Regions from separate parts of the Mesorhizobium sp. BR1-1-13 genome, predicted to be linked through region 1. Evidence: predicted binding sites of a transcription regulator. Region 1 holds the regulator's gene; the other holds the start of a gene.
The links. The regulator LexA, encoded in region 1, represses DNA repair genes until DNA is damaged. The targets are predictions, from matches to a motif close to TGTTCNNNNTGTGTTCNG.
Positions count from the first base shown of each region.

Region 2: the regulator LexA is predicted to act here: its motif matches at 3,273-3,290, upstream of LB533_RS04120 (DNA recombination protein RmuC).

Region 1 covers NZ_JAIUIH010000010.1:100,840-108,855, reverse strand. Annotated here, with positions in the region: gene gltX (glutamate--tRNA ligase) at 110-1,534, opposite strand; gene LB533_RS22005 (ComEC/Rec2 family competence protein) at 1,638-4,088, shown strand; gene lexA (transcriptional repressor LexA) at 4,082-4,822, opposite strand; gene LB533_RS21995 (TetR/AcrR family transcriptional regulator) at 5,288-5,959, shown strand; gene kynU (kynureninase) at 5,962-7,209, shown strand; gene kynA (tryptophan 2,3-dioxygenase) at 7,273-8,016, opposite strand, start outside.
Region 2 covers NZ_JAIUIH010000001.1:831,650-839,665, forward strand. Annotated here, with positions in the region: gene LB533_RS04095 (transporter) at 1-489, shown strand, start outside; gene truA (tRNA pseudouridine(38-40) synthase TruA) at 477-1,226, opposite strand; gene LB533_RS04105 (GNAT family N-acetyltransferase) at 1,244-1,750, opposite strand; gene fmt (methionyl-tRNA formyltransferase) at 1,747-2,682, opposite strand; gene def (peptide deformylase) at 2,689-3,219, opposite strand; gene LB533_RS04120 (DNA recombination protein RmuC) at 3,323-4,609, shown strand; gene LB533_RS04125 (GFA family protein) at 4,630-5,034, opposite strand; gene LB533_RS04130 (cation diffusion facilitator family transporter) at 5,297-6,250, opposite strand; gene LB533_RS29820 (hypothetical protein) at 6,528-6,653, shown strand; gene sugE (quaternary ammonium compound efflux SMR transporter SugE) at 6,899-7,213, shown strand; gene LB533_RS04140 (DUF6481 family protein) at 7,457-7,885, opposite strand.

The sequences.
Region 1 (8,016 bases):
GCGTATTTCGCGACCGCATTTTAGGGGGTGCGTGCCAGATTGGGCCAAGGCCCAATGTTGCACTGCGAAACGCGCCTTTCAATGCCAATCTTCTTGGGCCAGATCGCTCCTAATCGATTTGATCCGCGATGCGCGCCAGGCTCTCCTCGCGACCAAGTACGGCGAGAACGTCGAACACGCCGGGCGAGGTGCTCTTGCCGGTCAAGGCGGCGCGCAAGGGCTGGGCGACGGCGCCGAGCTTGTGGCCGCCGGCCGTCGCATAGTCGCGGATCGCGGCTTCAGCCGAGGCCGCCGTCCAGTCGCCTGAAACCGCCTTGAGGGCGTCGTGAGCGCCACGCAGAACCTTGCGCGCATCGTCATTGAGCAGCAGGGCTGCCTTCTCGTCGATCGGCAACGGCCGCGCGACAAACAGGAAGGCTGCGCCGTCGACAAGCTCGACCAGCGTCTTGGCGCGCTCCTTCAGCCCCGGCAACGCTGCCAGCAACTGCGCCCTGTTCCTGTCGTCGAGGCGTGCGGCCATCGCCGGGCCGCCCTCGAGATAGGGCAGGGTGGCGATGAAGATGTCGAACAGCTCGGCATCGTCCATGCGGCGCATATGGACGCCGTTCAGCGCCTCGAGCTTGGCGAAATCGAAGCGGGCGGCGCCCTTGTTCACGTCGCCGATGTCGAACCAGGCGATCATGTCCTGGATCGACATGATCTCGTCGTCGCCGTGGCTCCAGCCGAGCCGAGCCAGATAGTTCAGCAGCGCTTCGGGCAGGTAGCCCATGGCGCGGTAGGCCTCCACGCCCAGCGCGCCGTGCCGCTTCGACAGCTTGGCGCCGTCGGCGCCGTGGATCAGCGGTATGTGCGACATTGAAGGCACATCCCAGCCCATGGCGTTGTAGATCACGGTCTGGCGGGCGGCATTGGTCAGGTGGTCGTCGCCGCGGATGATGTGGGTGACGCCCATGTCGTGGTCGTCGACGACGACGGCATGCATGTAGGTCGGATTGCCATCCGAGCGCAGGATGATGAAGTCGTCCAGATCCTTGTTGGGAAAGCGCACGTCGCCCTGGACACGGTCATGCACCACCGTCTCGCCCTTGGTCGGCGCCTTGATGCGGATCGCGCCCTTGACGCCAGGAGGCGCCTGCGAAGGGTCGCGGTCACGCCAGCTTCCGTCATAGCGCGGCGGCAGGCCCTTGGCCCTGGCCGCCTCGCGCATTGCCTCAAGCTCGGCAGGAGTCTCGTAGCTGTAATAGGCCTTGCCCATGCGCACCAGCTCCTCGGCCACCTCGCGATGGCGCGGCGCGCGCTCGAACTGCGAGACGGCCTCGCCGTCCCAGCCAAGACCGAGCCAGGAAAGGCCGTCCAGGATGGCGGCCGTTGCCGCATCGGTGGAGCGCTCGCGGTCGGTGTCCTCGATGCGCAGCAGCATAGTACCGCCGGTGTGCCTGGCGTAGAGCCAGTTGAAGAGCGCCGTACGCGCGCCGCCAATGTGCAGGTAGCCGGTGGGCGAGGGGGCAAAACGGGTGACAACCTTGTCGGACATACAACTCTCGGGAAACGTCTGGAGCGAGGTGCGGATCACGCGCACTTTCGCGCGTCGCGCGTTCATGTAGCATAGGGTGTCGAGGGCGCAAGGGGCAGACCCGATGGCTGGAGCGGGCCGGGGCGCGGAGGAAGGCGAGGACGTCGTTACCGGCGTCAGCGAACGCTCTCTCTTTGTCATGCCCGCGCCGGCCTCATTGCCGCTGGCGCCGTCGCCCTTACAGCAGCCCGGCAAGTCGATGCCGCCGGATGTTTCCGCGCCGCCTGGCGTCCCTGCTGTCCGCGCGGCCTCGCGCCTGCGCCGGGAGTTCGGTCGTGCTTCATGGCCTCGCCTGCGCAACGGCGTGGCCAGAGCCGCCGAGCTCGAACTCGATCGGGGCATAGCCTTCCTGCTCGTCCCGGTGTTCCTGGCGTGCGGATCGATTGCCTATTTTTCGTTGGCGGCGGAGCCGGGCTTTGCCAAGCCCGTCGCGGTCGCGATCCTGATGGCACTGTGCGCGCTCGTTTCGCGCTCATGGCCGAAAACGCACCTGTGCTTCATGGCGGCGCTGTTGTGCGCGCTCGGCATGCTCGCCGGCAAAGTCGAGACTTGGCGGGCGGGAACGCGGATGCTGGGCTCGGAAATCTCCACGCAAGTGACCGGCCGCGTCGTTTCGGTCGACCAGATGGAGACCGGCCGCATCCGGCTGACCATCGACGTGACATCGACCGCGCGGCCGAAACTGCGCTACGCGCCGGAGCGCGTTCGCCTTTCGGCGCGCAAGGTGCCGGCTGAAGTGACCGCCGGGTCCCTCGTGACCGGCTATGCCAGGCTGTTGCCGCCAACCGGACCGGTGCGGCCGGACAGCTATGACTTTTCCTTCGACAGCTACTTCGCCGGCATCGGCGCCAGCGGCTTCTTTCTCGGCAACCCCAAAATCGTCTCGGCCGATGACAGGCCGCTGTTGGCTGGCCTTTCAGCCGCGATCGAGAGCGCTCGCGAAACCATTGCCGACCATATCAGAGGCAGCATCGGCGGCGCCGAGGGCGAGATCGCCGCGGCGCTGATCGTGGGTGTGCGTGCAGGTATTCCCGACGAGATCAACGAAGCGATGCGACGCACCGGCATCTATCACATCATTTCCATCTCCGGGCTGCACATGGCGCTGGTCGCCGGCACAGTCATGGGTCTGCTGCGCGGCGGCTTCGCCTTGTTCCCGAACTTCTCTTCCCGTCGGCCGGTCAAGAAATACGCGGCCGCAGCCGCCCTTTTCTCGATCGCTGCCTATCTCGTCATTTCAGGCGTCGTCGTTGCCGCCGAACGGAGTTTCATCATGCTGGCGGTGATGCTGATCGCCGTGCTGTTCGATCGTGCGGCACTCACCATGCGCAACCTGGCGATTTCGGCGATCGCCGTCATCGTGGTGTCGCCGCACGAGGTGGTAGGGCCGAGCTTCCAGATGTCGTTCGCCGCCACCGCGGCCCTGGTCGGCGCCTATGCCGGCTGGTCGGATCGCAAAGCCGACAAAGCGCGGACCCCGCCGCCGCAACGGACCTTGCCCGGCCTCCTGACGCGAAAACTGCTGCTGGCGACAGGTGGGCTGGCAATGACCTCGATCATCGCGGGAAGCGCCACGGCGCTTTTCGCCATCTGGCATTTCCAGCGCGTGTCGCCGCTCAGCCTGTTCGCCAATCTTGCAGTCATGCCGATCGTTTCCGTCGTGATGTTTCTTGCGGTTGCCAGTGCGCTGCTGATGCCGTTCGGGTTCGATGGACCATCGCTTTATCTGATGGGCAAGGGACTGACCGCGATGATCGCCATATCGGGATGGATCTCGCAACGCTCGCCGGTCGACGCGGTCGGGTTGATTTCGCAGCAATCCGTTCTTCTGGTGGCGATCGCCCTGGTCATCGCGACGATGGCCACGACATGGCTGCGGCTGGCGGCACTTCCCTTCGCGCTCGCCGGCCTGTTGACCGTCTCGGACACGCGCACGCCGGACGTGCTGATTTCGGAGGATGCCCGCTTGGTGGCGCTGCCGATCGGCGGCGGCGAGCTCGCGATCAACCGGGCGCGCCCGAACGAATTCACGGTCGACAACTGGAAACGCGCGCTGAAATCCGAAACCATCGTTGCGCCGGAGCTGTTCGGCAGCGGAGACGGACAGTTCGACATCTTCGATCCCGCGCAACTTCCGGCGGGAGCGCCTTTCTATTGTTTCACCGGCCTGTGCATGGCCCGGCATCCCTCCGGGGCGATCATTGCGCAGGTGGAGGATCGCAAGGATGCCTGGAGGGCCTGCGCCTATGCGGATCTGATCGTCATCAACGACCCCGGGGGCTACGACCCCTGCCACAATCCGCTGGTTCTCGTCATCACCAAGCGGCAGCTCGCTCGCAAGGGAAGTGCCGCCGTATTCTTCGACCAGCAATCGGCGACGGCACCGGCCCAGGTCAGCTTTGCCGTCGACAGGCCATATCGGCCCTGGCACGAACAGCGAAAATTTTCACGTGAGGCAAGGGGACTGCCGCCTTACCGTAAACCCGAAAAGCCCACCGCCGAACCCGCTCAGTAGCGCCTGATCAGTCCGACCAGCTTGCCTTGCACCTTGACCCTGTCCGGTCCGAAAATACGTGTTTCATAGGCCGGATTGGCGGCCTCAAGCGCAATCGAGGCGCCCTTGCGACGGAAGCGCTTCAGCGTCGCTTCCTCCTCGTCGACCAGGGCCACGACAATCTCGCCGGGACTTGCGGTGTCGGCGTTGCGGATGATGACCGTATCGCCGTCGAAGATGCCGGCCTCGATCATCGAATCGCCCTTGACCTCCAGCGCATAGTGCTCGCCGCCCATGATCATGTCCGGCGGCACCGAAATGGAATGCGTCTGATGTTGGATAGCGTCGATCGGCACGCCCGCAGCGATACGGCCCATGACCGGGATCGACACCGCTGAAACCGCGTCGTCGTCATTGCCGGCAGCGGGCAGACGCGAAGACGTCGCCGGCTTGATCTGCCGGCTAGGGCTGCCCTGTCCGAGGCTGCCCTGGATGACGCTCGGGGAGAACTTCTTTGCCGCGTTAAGACCCGGCGCGATCGAGTCCGGCAGGCGCAGCACCTCCAGTGCGCGCGCCCGGTTGGGCAGGCGGCGAATAAAGCCGCGCTCCTCCAACGCTGTGATCAGCCGATGAATTCCCGACTTGGAGGCGAGGTCCAGCGCTTCCTTCATCTCGTCGAAGGACGGCGGAATGCCGCTTTCCTTCAGCCGTTCATGGATGAACATCAAGAGTTCATGTTGCTTGCGCGTGAGCATGGCGGCCCCCAAAGGCATTGCACGAAGGGTCTGGAACCAGAATCAGAAAACAAACCCAGAACAAACACTATCTGTTCCAGTTGTGTTCCGCAACCATTTAAAGTTTAATGAATTTGTTAAGGCGGCGGAAACGAAACGCCCTCCCGCAGCCAGCATCCTGCCAACGCGATCCGTCGTCAATGCGCTCTCAGGCTCTTTGAAACTATTTTGGTTAATGGCCTGTGGCCCGGCCGATCTCCACTCTTGGTACAAGCCTGAAAACTGTGTGACCGGCAGGTGCCGGCTGCCTTTCGGGGCGGATCAAAATCTCCGCGGCTCGTGAACGAAACGAAACCAAAATGCCAACTTCCTGCCGGAAAGTGGCCAGACATCACCGGACGCGACGGGCTGCGTTCGTTCGCTCCTTGCTTCCCGTTCGCTTGACTAAACCGTATAATAATGTACGGTTTTCGAAGAGGAACACCAATGACCACGCCGAAGCAGGCCGCGCGACGCGAACGGATAGAGGAGGCCGCCTATGCGGTGCTCCGGGAAACCGGCTACAAAAGCGCCTCCCTGCTTGCCATCGCCAAGCGGGCATCGGCCTCGAACGAAACCCTTTACAACTGGTACGGCAACAAGCAGGTCCTGTTTCGATCCTTGATCGAAGCCAATGCGGGAGAAGCAAGGAAGCTGCTGGAGGACGCTCTTCACCAAGCGCGCGATCCACTCGAAACCCTGAATTCGCTCGGGCCAGTCCTGCTGACCCTTGTGACGGGCGACAAGGCGGTGGCGCTCAATCGCGCCGCAGCCGGCGACGTCAACGATACAGGCACGCTGGGCCAATCGATCGCGCAATTCGGCCGCAATACCATAATGCCGCTTGTCGGCGACCTGCTTCGAACCGCAAGTCGGGCCGGCCTGATCGCCTGTGACGATCCTGTCGAAGCCGCCGACATCTACATCAGTCTTTTGATCGGCGATCTCCAGGTTCGCCGGATCGTCGGGGTGCTCGAGGAGTTGCCTCGGCCGGAAATCGAGCAAAGATCGAACCGGGCGTTCACCCTGTTCTTGCGCCTCTATGCGGCCAGCCCTTGCCCCGGCGGCAAAACAGCCGGCCCGTTTCCGGGGCGCTCTTCTCACCGAGGAACATCGTGACCATGAGCAAAATTCCCGATCTCGCAGCGATCGAGGCAATGGACACCGCGGATCCGCTGCGTGCCATGCGTGACCGCTTCACCTTGCCTCAAGGGGTGATCTATCTCGACGGCAATTCGCTGGGCGCCGCTTCCCCCGCCGTGTTCGGCGAGCTGCAGAAGGCCGCCACGCAGGAGTGGGCGCAGGATCTGATCCGCGCCTGGAACACCGCCGGCTGGTTCGACATGCCGGTCGAACTCGGCGACCAGCTCGGGCGCCTGATCGGGGCCGCCGCCGGCCAGACGGTGGTCTGCGATACCACCTCGATCAACATCTACAAGGTGCTGCATGCGGCACTCGGGATGCGGCCGGACAGGTCGGTCGTCGTCGCCGAGGGGGACAGCTTTCCGACCGATCTCTATATGGCCGAGGGCGTTGCCTCGACACGGCCGGGCACGGTGCTGCGGCTCGAGGGTGTCGATGCGCCGTCCATAGAAGAACTGATCGACGAGCGGGTTGCGGTCATCCTGGTCAACCACGTCAACTACAAATCCGGGCAGCTGCGCGACATGGTCGCGCTGACGCGCAGGGCGCATGAAGCCGGCGCGCTGATCGTCTGGGATCTCTGCCATACCGCCGGCGCCTTGCTCGTCGAGCTCGACCGTTCGAACGCCGATTTCGCCGTCGGCTGCACCTACAAATATCTCAATGGCGGCCCGGGTGCCCCGGCCTTCATTTACGCGGCCGAGCGCCACCATGGCGATGTCCGCCAGCCGCTCAGCGGCTGGTGGGGCCATGCGCGGCCATTCGCCTTCGAACAGGGTTTTGCTGCCGGCACCGGCATTCGCCGGTTTCTCTGCGGCACGCAGCCTGTGCTGTCGATGCGCGCGCTCAAAGGGGCGCTCGATGTCTGGAACGACGTCGACATGGCAGAGGTGCGCAGGAAGAGCATCGCATTGACCGATCTGTTCATCCAGCTCGTCGAGGCAAAATGCGGCGCCTACGGCCTCGAACTCGAAAGTCCGCGCGACGGCAATGAGCGCGGCAGCCAGGTGTCGTTCCTCCACCGGCACGGCTATCAGGTGATGCGGGCCTTGATCGAGCGCGGCGTGATCGGCGATTTTCGCGCGCCATCCACGATTCGCTTCGGCTTCACGCCGCTTTATGTCGGCTATGTCGATGTCTGGCAGGCGGTCGAGGTGCTGGAAGACATTTTGCGCACGGACGCCTGGCAGGAGGCGCGTTTCGCCGTCAAGGCGGCGGTGACTTAAGAGCCCGTCGCTCAGAAAAGCGCAGCGTTTTCGAGATAACGATCTGCACTCGGCAAAGCTACGTCAGAGCCGGGTACGAACCTTCCACAGCTCCGGGAATAGTTCGACCTCCAGCATCTTCTTCAGGTAGGACGCGCCTGATGTGCCGCCGGTGCCGCGCTTCATGCCGATGATGCGCTCGACCGTGGTGACGTGGTTGAAGCGCCAGCGGCGGAAATAATCCTCGAAGTCGACCAGCTTCTCGGCGAGTTCGTAGAACATCCAGTAGCGTTGCGGGTCGCGGTAGATGGTCTGCCAGGCGACAAGGACCTCTTCGTTCTCGGTCCGCGCTTCGCGCCAGTCCGTACGCCTTGCGTCGCCACCGATGTCGAAGCCGTTGCGGGCGAGCAGCAGCAGCGCCTCGTCGTAGAGCGACGGTTGCGCCAGGATCGCCTCCAGTTTCTCGCTGAGGTCTGGCCGGTGCTTGTGCGGTCCAAGCATTGCGAGATTGCGGTTGCCGGCCATGAACTCGATGGCACGGTACTGCCACGACTGGAAGCCCGAGGACTGGCCAAGCGCGTCCCGGAACTCGGTGTATTCGCTGGGCGTCATCGTGCGCAGCACGTCCCAGGCATTGTTGAGCTGCTCGAAGATGCGCGCGACACGCGAAAGCATCTTGAAGCTCGGTTCGAGACGGTCTGCGCGGATGGAGCGGATTGCGGCGCCGATTTCGTGCAGCGCGAGCTTCATCCAGAGTTCCGACGTCTGGTGCTGGATGATGAACAGCATCTCGTCATGGGCTGACGAAAGCGGCTCCTGCGCCTCGAG
Region 2 (8,016 bases), on a different contig from region 1:
GCATTGATCGTCGGCTGGGTCGGCATCGCCAACGAGATCGGCGATCCCGATGCCTTCGCGGGCCGCTTCAGCATGCTGTTGCGGCTGGCGACAGTCGATATCGGTTCCTGGGTGCTGCCACTGGTCGCACTCGCTCTGGTCGCGCCGCGCGCCGGCATCGGCGGGCGCTTCGTGCATTATGTGGTGGCCTCGAACTGGGCTTCGGCCATCACCGCCTGGCTGATGCTGCCGTCCGCGCTGATCAGGCTTTTCCTGACCTCGGCGAGCCAGATCTCCAGCCTTGTGTCGCTGCTGTTGTTCGCGCTCTCGATGGTGCTGACCTGGCGCATGACCAACGCGACCATCGGCAGAGGTGCCGCAATCGGGACCGCTGTCTTCGTCGGCATGTTCATCGCTTCGCTGATCGTGCTGTTCGGGCTGCAGGCGCTGCTTGGAATCACGGTTCCGGACACCGGAGCTCAGAACCTTTCGGGACTCTATCCGGGATAATCGACGCCGACCAGAAAAAGTCCGTCGGGCGGAGCCACCTGGCCGCAGGCGGCGCGGTCGTGCGCCTCGAGCGCCGCCTTGAGGTCGCCGGCCGTCCATGCGCCTTCGCCGACGCGCTTGAGCGAGCCGACCATCGAGCGCACCTGGTTGTGCAGGAAGGAACGCGCCGAGGCTCTGACTTCGATCATGTCGCCCGAACGGCTGACGTCAAGACGGTCGAGCGTGCGCACCGGGCTCTCGGCCTGGCATTGCGTGGAACGGAAGGTGGTGAAATCGTGCCGTCCGAGCAGCACTTTGGCGGCTTCGTGCATGGCAGCGGCGTCGAGCTGCTTCGGCACCCACCAGACCTTGCCCTTTTCCAGGGCCGAGGGCGCGCGCCGGTTGAGGATGCGGTAGAGATAGTGGCGGCCGATGGCCGAGAAGCGGGCATCGAAGCCGTCGACGACGGTCGTGGCTTTCAAGATCGCGATGCGATTGCCGGCGGCCTGCAGATGCGCGTTGACGGCATCGCGCACTTTGTCGTCCGGCCAGGCCTTGGCGAGATCGACATGCGCCACCTGGGCCGTCGCATGCACGCCCGCATCGGTACGGCCGGCAGCGCGCAAGCGGACCTGTTGGCCGCAGAATTTTTCGATCGCCTGCTCGATCGCCTGCTGCACCGAAGGCTGGTCCGCCTGGTGCTGCCAGCCGGCAAACAGGCTGCCGTCATATTCGATGTCGAGGCGAAAACGCGGCATGCCGGGCGGCTATACGCCTAGGCGGCGAGTTCGGTGAAGGCCGAGGCGTAGACCAGCCGACCGGCTTCAGGAGCGTCGCCCCAGGCCAGCGCCTGCAGCGCCTCGCCCTGGTAGTCGCTCTCGAAGCCTTCGGCGCGCGCATGGCTGTAGCCGAAACGGCTGTAGTAGGTGGGGTCGCCCAGCACCACGGCCAGCGTCTCGCCGGCGTCGCGCAGGCGGATGTGAGCCTCGCGGATCAGCGCGCCGCCAATGCCGGTGCCGTGAAACGACGGCTCCACCGCCAGCGGCGCCAGTGCCACCGCCGGGAAATCCTTGCCGCCGGCGCGGACGAAAAGACGCGAAAACAGGATGTGGCCAACCGCTTGCCCGTCTTCTTCCGCCACCAGTTCGACAACGGCGTCGCCGCCGGAAACCAGCGCGTCAACCAGCCCGGCTTCCGCCTGCTGGCCGAAAGCGTGTTCCTCGACGAGGCGGATGGCCTCGCGATCCCGCGGCGTCGCCGCGCGTATCGACATCATGCTCATGACAATTTCATTCCTTTTTCGATCTTGGTCCCGCGCAGGAATTCTTGCGCGGCGGCGGGCCTTCCGCCCGCCCGTTGAACTTCGACCAGCCGGATCGCGCCCGCTCCGCAGGCGACCGTCAGGCGGTCGTCGAGAATTCCTCCCGGTTCGCCCACGCCTTGCGCAAGCGTCGAGCGAAGCAGTTTCAGCCGTTCCGCCCGGCCACCAATTTCAACCTCGCACCAGGCGCCGGGGAAGGGCGACAGGCCGCGAATGTTATTGTGGACTTCGGCCGCGGGCCGCGTCCAATCCACGTGCGTATCGGATTTATCGATCTTTTTGGCGTAGGTCACCCCCTCAACCGGTTGGGCGGTGAATGCCAGGCTATTCCTTTCCAGCCGGGCCAGCGCTTCCACTATCAGTGCGGCGCTGACGCTCATCAATCGATCATGCAGATCGCCGGCGGTCATATCGGGTTCGATGACGCATTTTTCAACCAGCCCCACTGGGCCGGTGTCGAGGCCTTCTTCCATGCGCATGACCATCATGCCGGTTTCGCTGTCGCCCGCCATGATCGCCCGTTGGATGGGCGCCGCACCGCGCCACCGCGGCAACAGTGACGCATGGCCGTTGATGCAGCCCAGTCGCGCCGCCTCGAGAACCGCCCTGGGCAAAAGCAGGCCGTAAGCCACGACCACCCCAATATCGGCTTGCAGCGCGCGAAAAGCTGCCTGTTCGGCCTCGCCCTTGAGCGACGTCGGCGTGCGCGTCTCGATGCCTAGCCGTTCCGCCTCGCGCTGTATCGGCGACGGCGTCAGCTCCAGGCCGCGCCGTCCGGCGGCCCGCGGCGGCTGCGTGTAGACGGCCGCAATCTCATGTCCGGCCTTGGCAACCGCGCGCAACGTCGGCACCGAAAACTCCGGCGTGCCCATGAAGATGACGCGAAGGGGCATTGTCCCCTATCCCACCAGCTTGCCCGGAGCCTTGTCCTTGGCCAGCTTCTTGAACTTCTTCACCACCATGTCGCGCTTCAGCTTCGAAATGTGGTCGATGAACAGCACGCCGTTGAGATGGTCGATCTCATGCTGCAGGCAGGTTGCCATCAGCCCCTCGGCCTCCATCTCCTGCAGCTTGCCGTCGCGGTCGAGATACTTGACCCGCACGGAAGCCGGGCGTTCGACCTCGGCATAATAGTCGGGGATGGACAGACAGCCTTCCTCGTAGACGGAGCGCTGGTCGGCGCTTTCCAGGATTTCTGGGTTGATGAAGACATGCGGCGCCGGCGTCTCGTCCTCCTTGGCGAGGTCGATCACCAGCATGCGCAGCGGCTCGCCGATCTGGATCGCCGCCAGCCCGATCCCCGGCGCGTCATACATGGTCGCCAGCATGTCGTCGGCCAGTTTGCGCAAGGGCGCATCGACGCGCTCCACCGGCTTGGAAACCTGGCGCAGGATGGGGTCGGGAAGGATGATGAGCGGCTTGATCGGCATGGCGTCTCACCTAAGACCTTGAATAAAGGGCGTCAACCGGTGCGCGGGGGGATTGTTCACGTTTTGATCTGTGCTGGCCGACCGAATCGTCTATGCTGTGCGCATGAACGACCTGACGTCCATCCTTTCAGAGCCTGTCGCCCGGCTTGGCGCGACCACGATCACGCTCGGCCATGCGCTGGCTTTCGGCACCATTTTGTTTCTTGGCCTGTTCGTGGCGCTTGTCGTCGCGCTGTGGCGCTCGGCCAAGGCGCGCGCCGCTGCCGCTGCCGAAGCCGCCGACCATGCCCGCGACGCCGAGGCGCGGATGGCCGGCATATTGCAAAGCCAAGCTGAGATGCAGGGCCGCATGGGCGCCATCGCGGAAGTCTTCGGCGCGCGGCAGGCGGAACTGACGCAGTCGATCGGCCAGCGCCTCGACGCCATGACTGGCCGCCTCGGCCAGACCATGACCGAGCAGACCAGATCCACGCATGAGAGCCTGGCCAAGTTGCAGGAACGGCTGGCCGTCATCGACACCGCGCAAGGCAATATCCAGTCGCTCGCCGGCCAGGTCGTGCAATTGCAGGCGATCCTCTCCAACAAGCAGACGCGCGGCGCCTTCGGCCAGTCGCGCATGGAAGCGATCGTCGCCGACGGCCTGCCGCACGGCGCCTACGAATTCCAGGCGACCTTGTCCAACGGCAGCCGGCCCGATTGCCTGGTGCGCATGCCCAACGGCGCGCCGGCGCTTGCCGTCGACGCCAAGTTTCCGCTGGAAGCCTGGAACGCCATCCGCGCCGCCGAAGGCGCCGAACAGCAGAAGGTCGCGGCGCAGGCCTTCCGCCGCGACATCGAGGTGCATATCCGCGATATCGCGGAAAAATACCTGATCCAGGGCGAGACGCAGGATACCGCCTTCATGTTCGTGCCGTCGGAATCGGTGTTTGCCGAGATCCACGAAAATTTCGAGGCGGTGGTGCAGAAGGCGCACCGCGCCCGCGTCGTCATCGTCTCGCCGTCGCTCCTGATGCTGTCGATCCAGGTCATCCAGGCGATCCTGAAGGATGCCCGCATGCGCGAGCAGGCACACCTGATCCAGGGCGAGGTGATCCGGCTGATGGAGGACGTTTCGCGTGTCGACGAGCGGGTGCGTAAATTGCAGGGCCATTTTGCCCAGTCGGCCAAGGATATAGACGACATCCTCGTCTCGACGTCGAAGGTGACCAAGCGCGGCCAGAAGATCGAAGCGCTGGAATTCGGCGCGCAGCCCGGTGGCGATGTCGGCCCGGACATCGCGTCACCAGCCCCTGCGAAGCCGGAACCCGGCCCTCGCGTTGTCGATTCCCCGCGCGTTGCCGATTCAAAGACCGGCCAGCTCAGGCTGAGGGTGGTCGAAGGCGACGACTGAGGCGCCGCACCGGACCGGCGCTACTGCTCCTCCACTGTGGTCATGCCGTGAAATTCGGGTAGCCAATGAAGCGCCGAGCGGTGCCATTTTTGCAGTGTCGGAATCAAATCCTGGCGTTGCCGCGCGGTTCCCACGCGAATGCCGTAGACCTTTGGGCCATCTCCGACCGACGTGGCGTAAAGGTGCGAGCCGCAGTCGGCGCAAAAGGCCTGGACGCGCCTGGCGCCGCTTGCCACGGTCTTGATGTAGACTTTCGGTGTACCCTTTGTGATCCGGTAGTGATCTTCAGGCGCCGGAACGGTGACACGAAAGGCCGTACCGGTCAGCTGTTGGCAATCGGTACAATGGCAGATCGACGTCTTTTCCGGCTCGACCTCCGCCTCATAGGTGATGGCGCCACAATGGCAGCCGCCGTCGATCTTCATAATCGTCCTCCAAAATTCGATCGGCTGATCCTAGAGCAATTCCAGGAAAAGTGTGTACGGTTTTCCCAGGAAAGCGCGTAGCGCTTTCCTATGGAATGCGCAAAAACAAAGACATAGAGCGGTTCGCCGTCTCCGTGAAACGGTGAACTGCTCTGGCGGGGCAGCGGCGCAGCGGCGCAGCGGCGCAAGGCAACGACGCGACGCTGATCCAGAGGCATGATCCCGAGGCGTGGGACGCGGGTTTCGAGCCTATGCTCAAAGTCTACTCGGATGCTGATTCGATCAGCTTGCGTCGCTGTTCCCAGGTGCCTGACGTCTGCGGCTTGACGAACAGCCGGGTGATCTCGGGCATTTCCTTCCTCAGCCGCGCTTCGAGGCGCTCCACGCAGGCTTCGATTTCCGGCGCCGACAGATGGTCCTCGAATTCGATGCTCAGGCCGGCAACGATCTCTTCCGGCCCCAGGTGGACCGTGAGCACGCCGTTTGCCCGCTGCACCGCCGGATCCTGCTGGGCGATCGCCAGCACTTCTTTCTGTACCGCGGGCGAAGCAGGCTCGCCGATGAGCAGCCCCTTGCTCTCGCGCGCCAGGAAGGCCGCGGTCGCACCCAGGATCAGAGCAATGCCGATCGAGGCGGCGCCGTCCAGTTCCGGCATCTCGAAAATCTCCGCCGCCGATATGCCGGCAAAGGCGACGATCAGGCCGAGAAGCGCGGCACTGTCCTCGAACAGCACTGTGTAGACGCTTGGATCTTTGCTCGATTGCACGGCCTGCAGCCAGCCCTGCTGGCCCTTCTGCCGGCGGAATTCCCTCAGCGCCACCAGCCATGAACTGCCCTCGAACAGAAACGACAGGCCGAGCACGATGTAGTTGACCCTGACATTGGCGGCCGGTTCGGGCGCAATGATGTGCGTCACGCCTTCGTAGAAGGATACGCCGGCGCCGAGCGCGAAGACGAGAAGCGCCACGATGAAGCTCCAGAAGTAGAGCTCGCGGCCATGGCCGAGCGGATGCGCGCGGGTGGCCGGGCGTGCGGCGCGATGCATGCCATAAAGCAGCAGACCGCCATTGCCGGTATCGACCAGCGAATGCACGCCCTCCGAAAGCATCGCCGAACTGCCGGTGAAGAAGGCCGCGGCGAATTTGGTCAGCGCGATCGCGAGATTGCCGGCGAGCGCCGCGTAGATGACCGTTCGAGAGCCGCCATGCCCCGCCATTGCTTCCCTGTCGTCCTGTCCGACACGCGAAGTCTAGAGCAATTGCAGGAAAAGTGGGAGCCGATTTCCTCGAGATCATGCTGCGGGCCTGCCGAAATTCCGCGGCGATCCACCACTCATCAACACCCCATCCGTTCAAGTCGCTGTGCGCCGGTTGGAATTCATAAAGGCCGTCGAAACAGGTTGCCGGGTTTTCGGGGCCAGGGCCGCGAACAGCCCCTTGCCTAGAGGCATTTCTCTTGTTTCACTTCGCTTCCCGCAACTGGAGGAACGAATCATGGCAAAAGGTGCGATGAAGGCAGGCAAAGAGGCCCGCAAGCCAAAGAAGGACGCCAAGAAGCCGGCCGCTGCTCCCACGCTCAAGGCGCCGCCGGTCAAGGCAACGAGGCTCAAGGAAAAATAGTCGCGTGCCTCGGATGGAGTTCGCCGGCGGCGTTCGAAACACCGCCGGCACTTTGTTGATCGGGCGTTAGGACACCCTATATCTGGTGCGGGGACGACCCCACATCTCCTGAAATCCGGTCGGGACGACCCGCCCACTGTTTGATAGGGCATCGGCAGCCGGACGGCTTCCGCGGTGCTCGGTCGATCGCGCTTTGCATCGTCCCGAAACGGACGTCGTTGCGATGCTTGGATGGAGCGTTCCCCATGTCATGGATTTTTCTGTTTTTCGCCGGCCTGTTCGAGATCGGCTGGGCAATCGGCCTCAAATACACCGACGGATTCACCCGGCTCGTCCCGACCGTGCTCACGGTCGCCTCGATGATCGTGAGTCTCACGCTGCTTGGACTGGCGCTGAAAGCGCTGCCCGTCGGCACCGCCTATGCGGTGTGGACCGGCATCGGCACGGTCGGCACGGCGCTGCTCGGTATCTGGCTGCTCGGCGAGCCGGCGACCGTGATCAGGCTCGCCTGCATCGCGCTCATCGTCTGCGGCATTATGGGGCTGAAATTCGCGGCGTAAAGCAATTCCACGAAAAGTGCGAAGCGGTTTTCCGCCCGGAATTGCGCCGAAGCAAACAGGGCAATCCTGGGAAAGTGCGAAGCGATTTTCCGTCCGGAATTGCGTCGAAGCAAACAGAGCAATTCCGCGAAAGTCGCATCGCGACCGGCGTCCACAATCGCATGAATTGGCGCGCGGACAAACGCATGCAGGGCCGCTTCGCAGCGACCCTGATCCTCGAAGCAGATTGCTCCGGCGGTGAGGCTAGCGGCCGGTAAAGCCTGGCGGTGTCCTGCCGGTGCGCGCCTTGCGCGCCGCATAGCGCGCATCGCGCTTGGCCTTGCGCTCGGCCTCGTCGGCCAAAAGACGCGCGATACGCTCGGCCTCTTCGGCTTCACGAATCCTGGCTTCCGCCTGCGCCGCCTCTTCGGCCGCGATCCGTGCGGCTTCGGCTGCGGCCTCGCGCTCGGCCTTCTCGATTGCCTCGCGTGCCAGCCTTTCCTGCTTCAGCCTCGCCTTCTCGGCCTCGCGTATCTCACGCGCCGCAAGGATAGCCTTGCGTTCGGCCTGTCGCGCCAGCACAGCGGGATCGTCCGCCGCCGGCTTTGCCTTGAAGCGCTCCAGAAGCGCCTTCTTTGCCTCGTTCGCGGCGTTGCGCCGCTCGAAAATGTCTTTTTCCCTGTAGATAGCCAAGTCCACTTCCCTGAAGTCAATTCGCGACGCTTACATACGCGCGAAAACCGGGAGTTCAAGCGCCAAAACGGTATGCCAGCCATGAAATTCCGTGCTGTTGCAGCCGGGAGACGCCTTCGCGGCCGAAACGG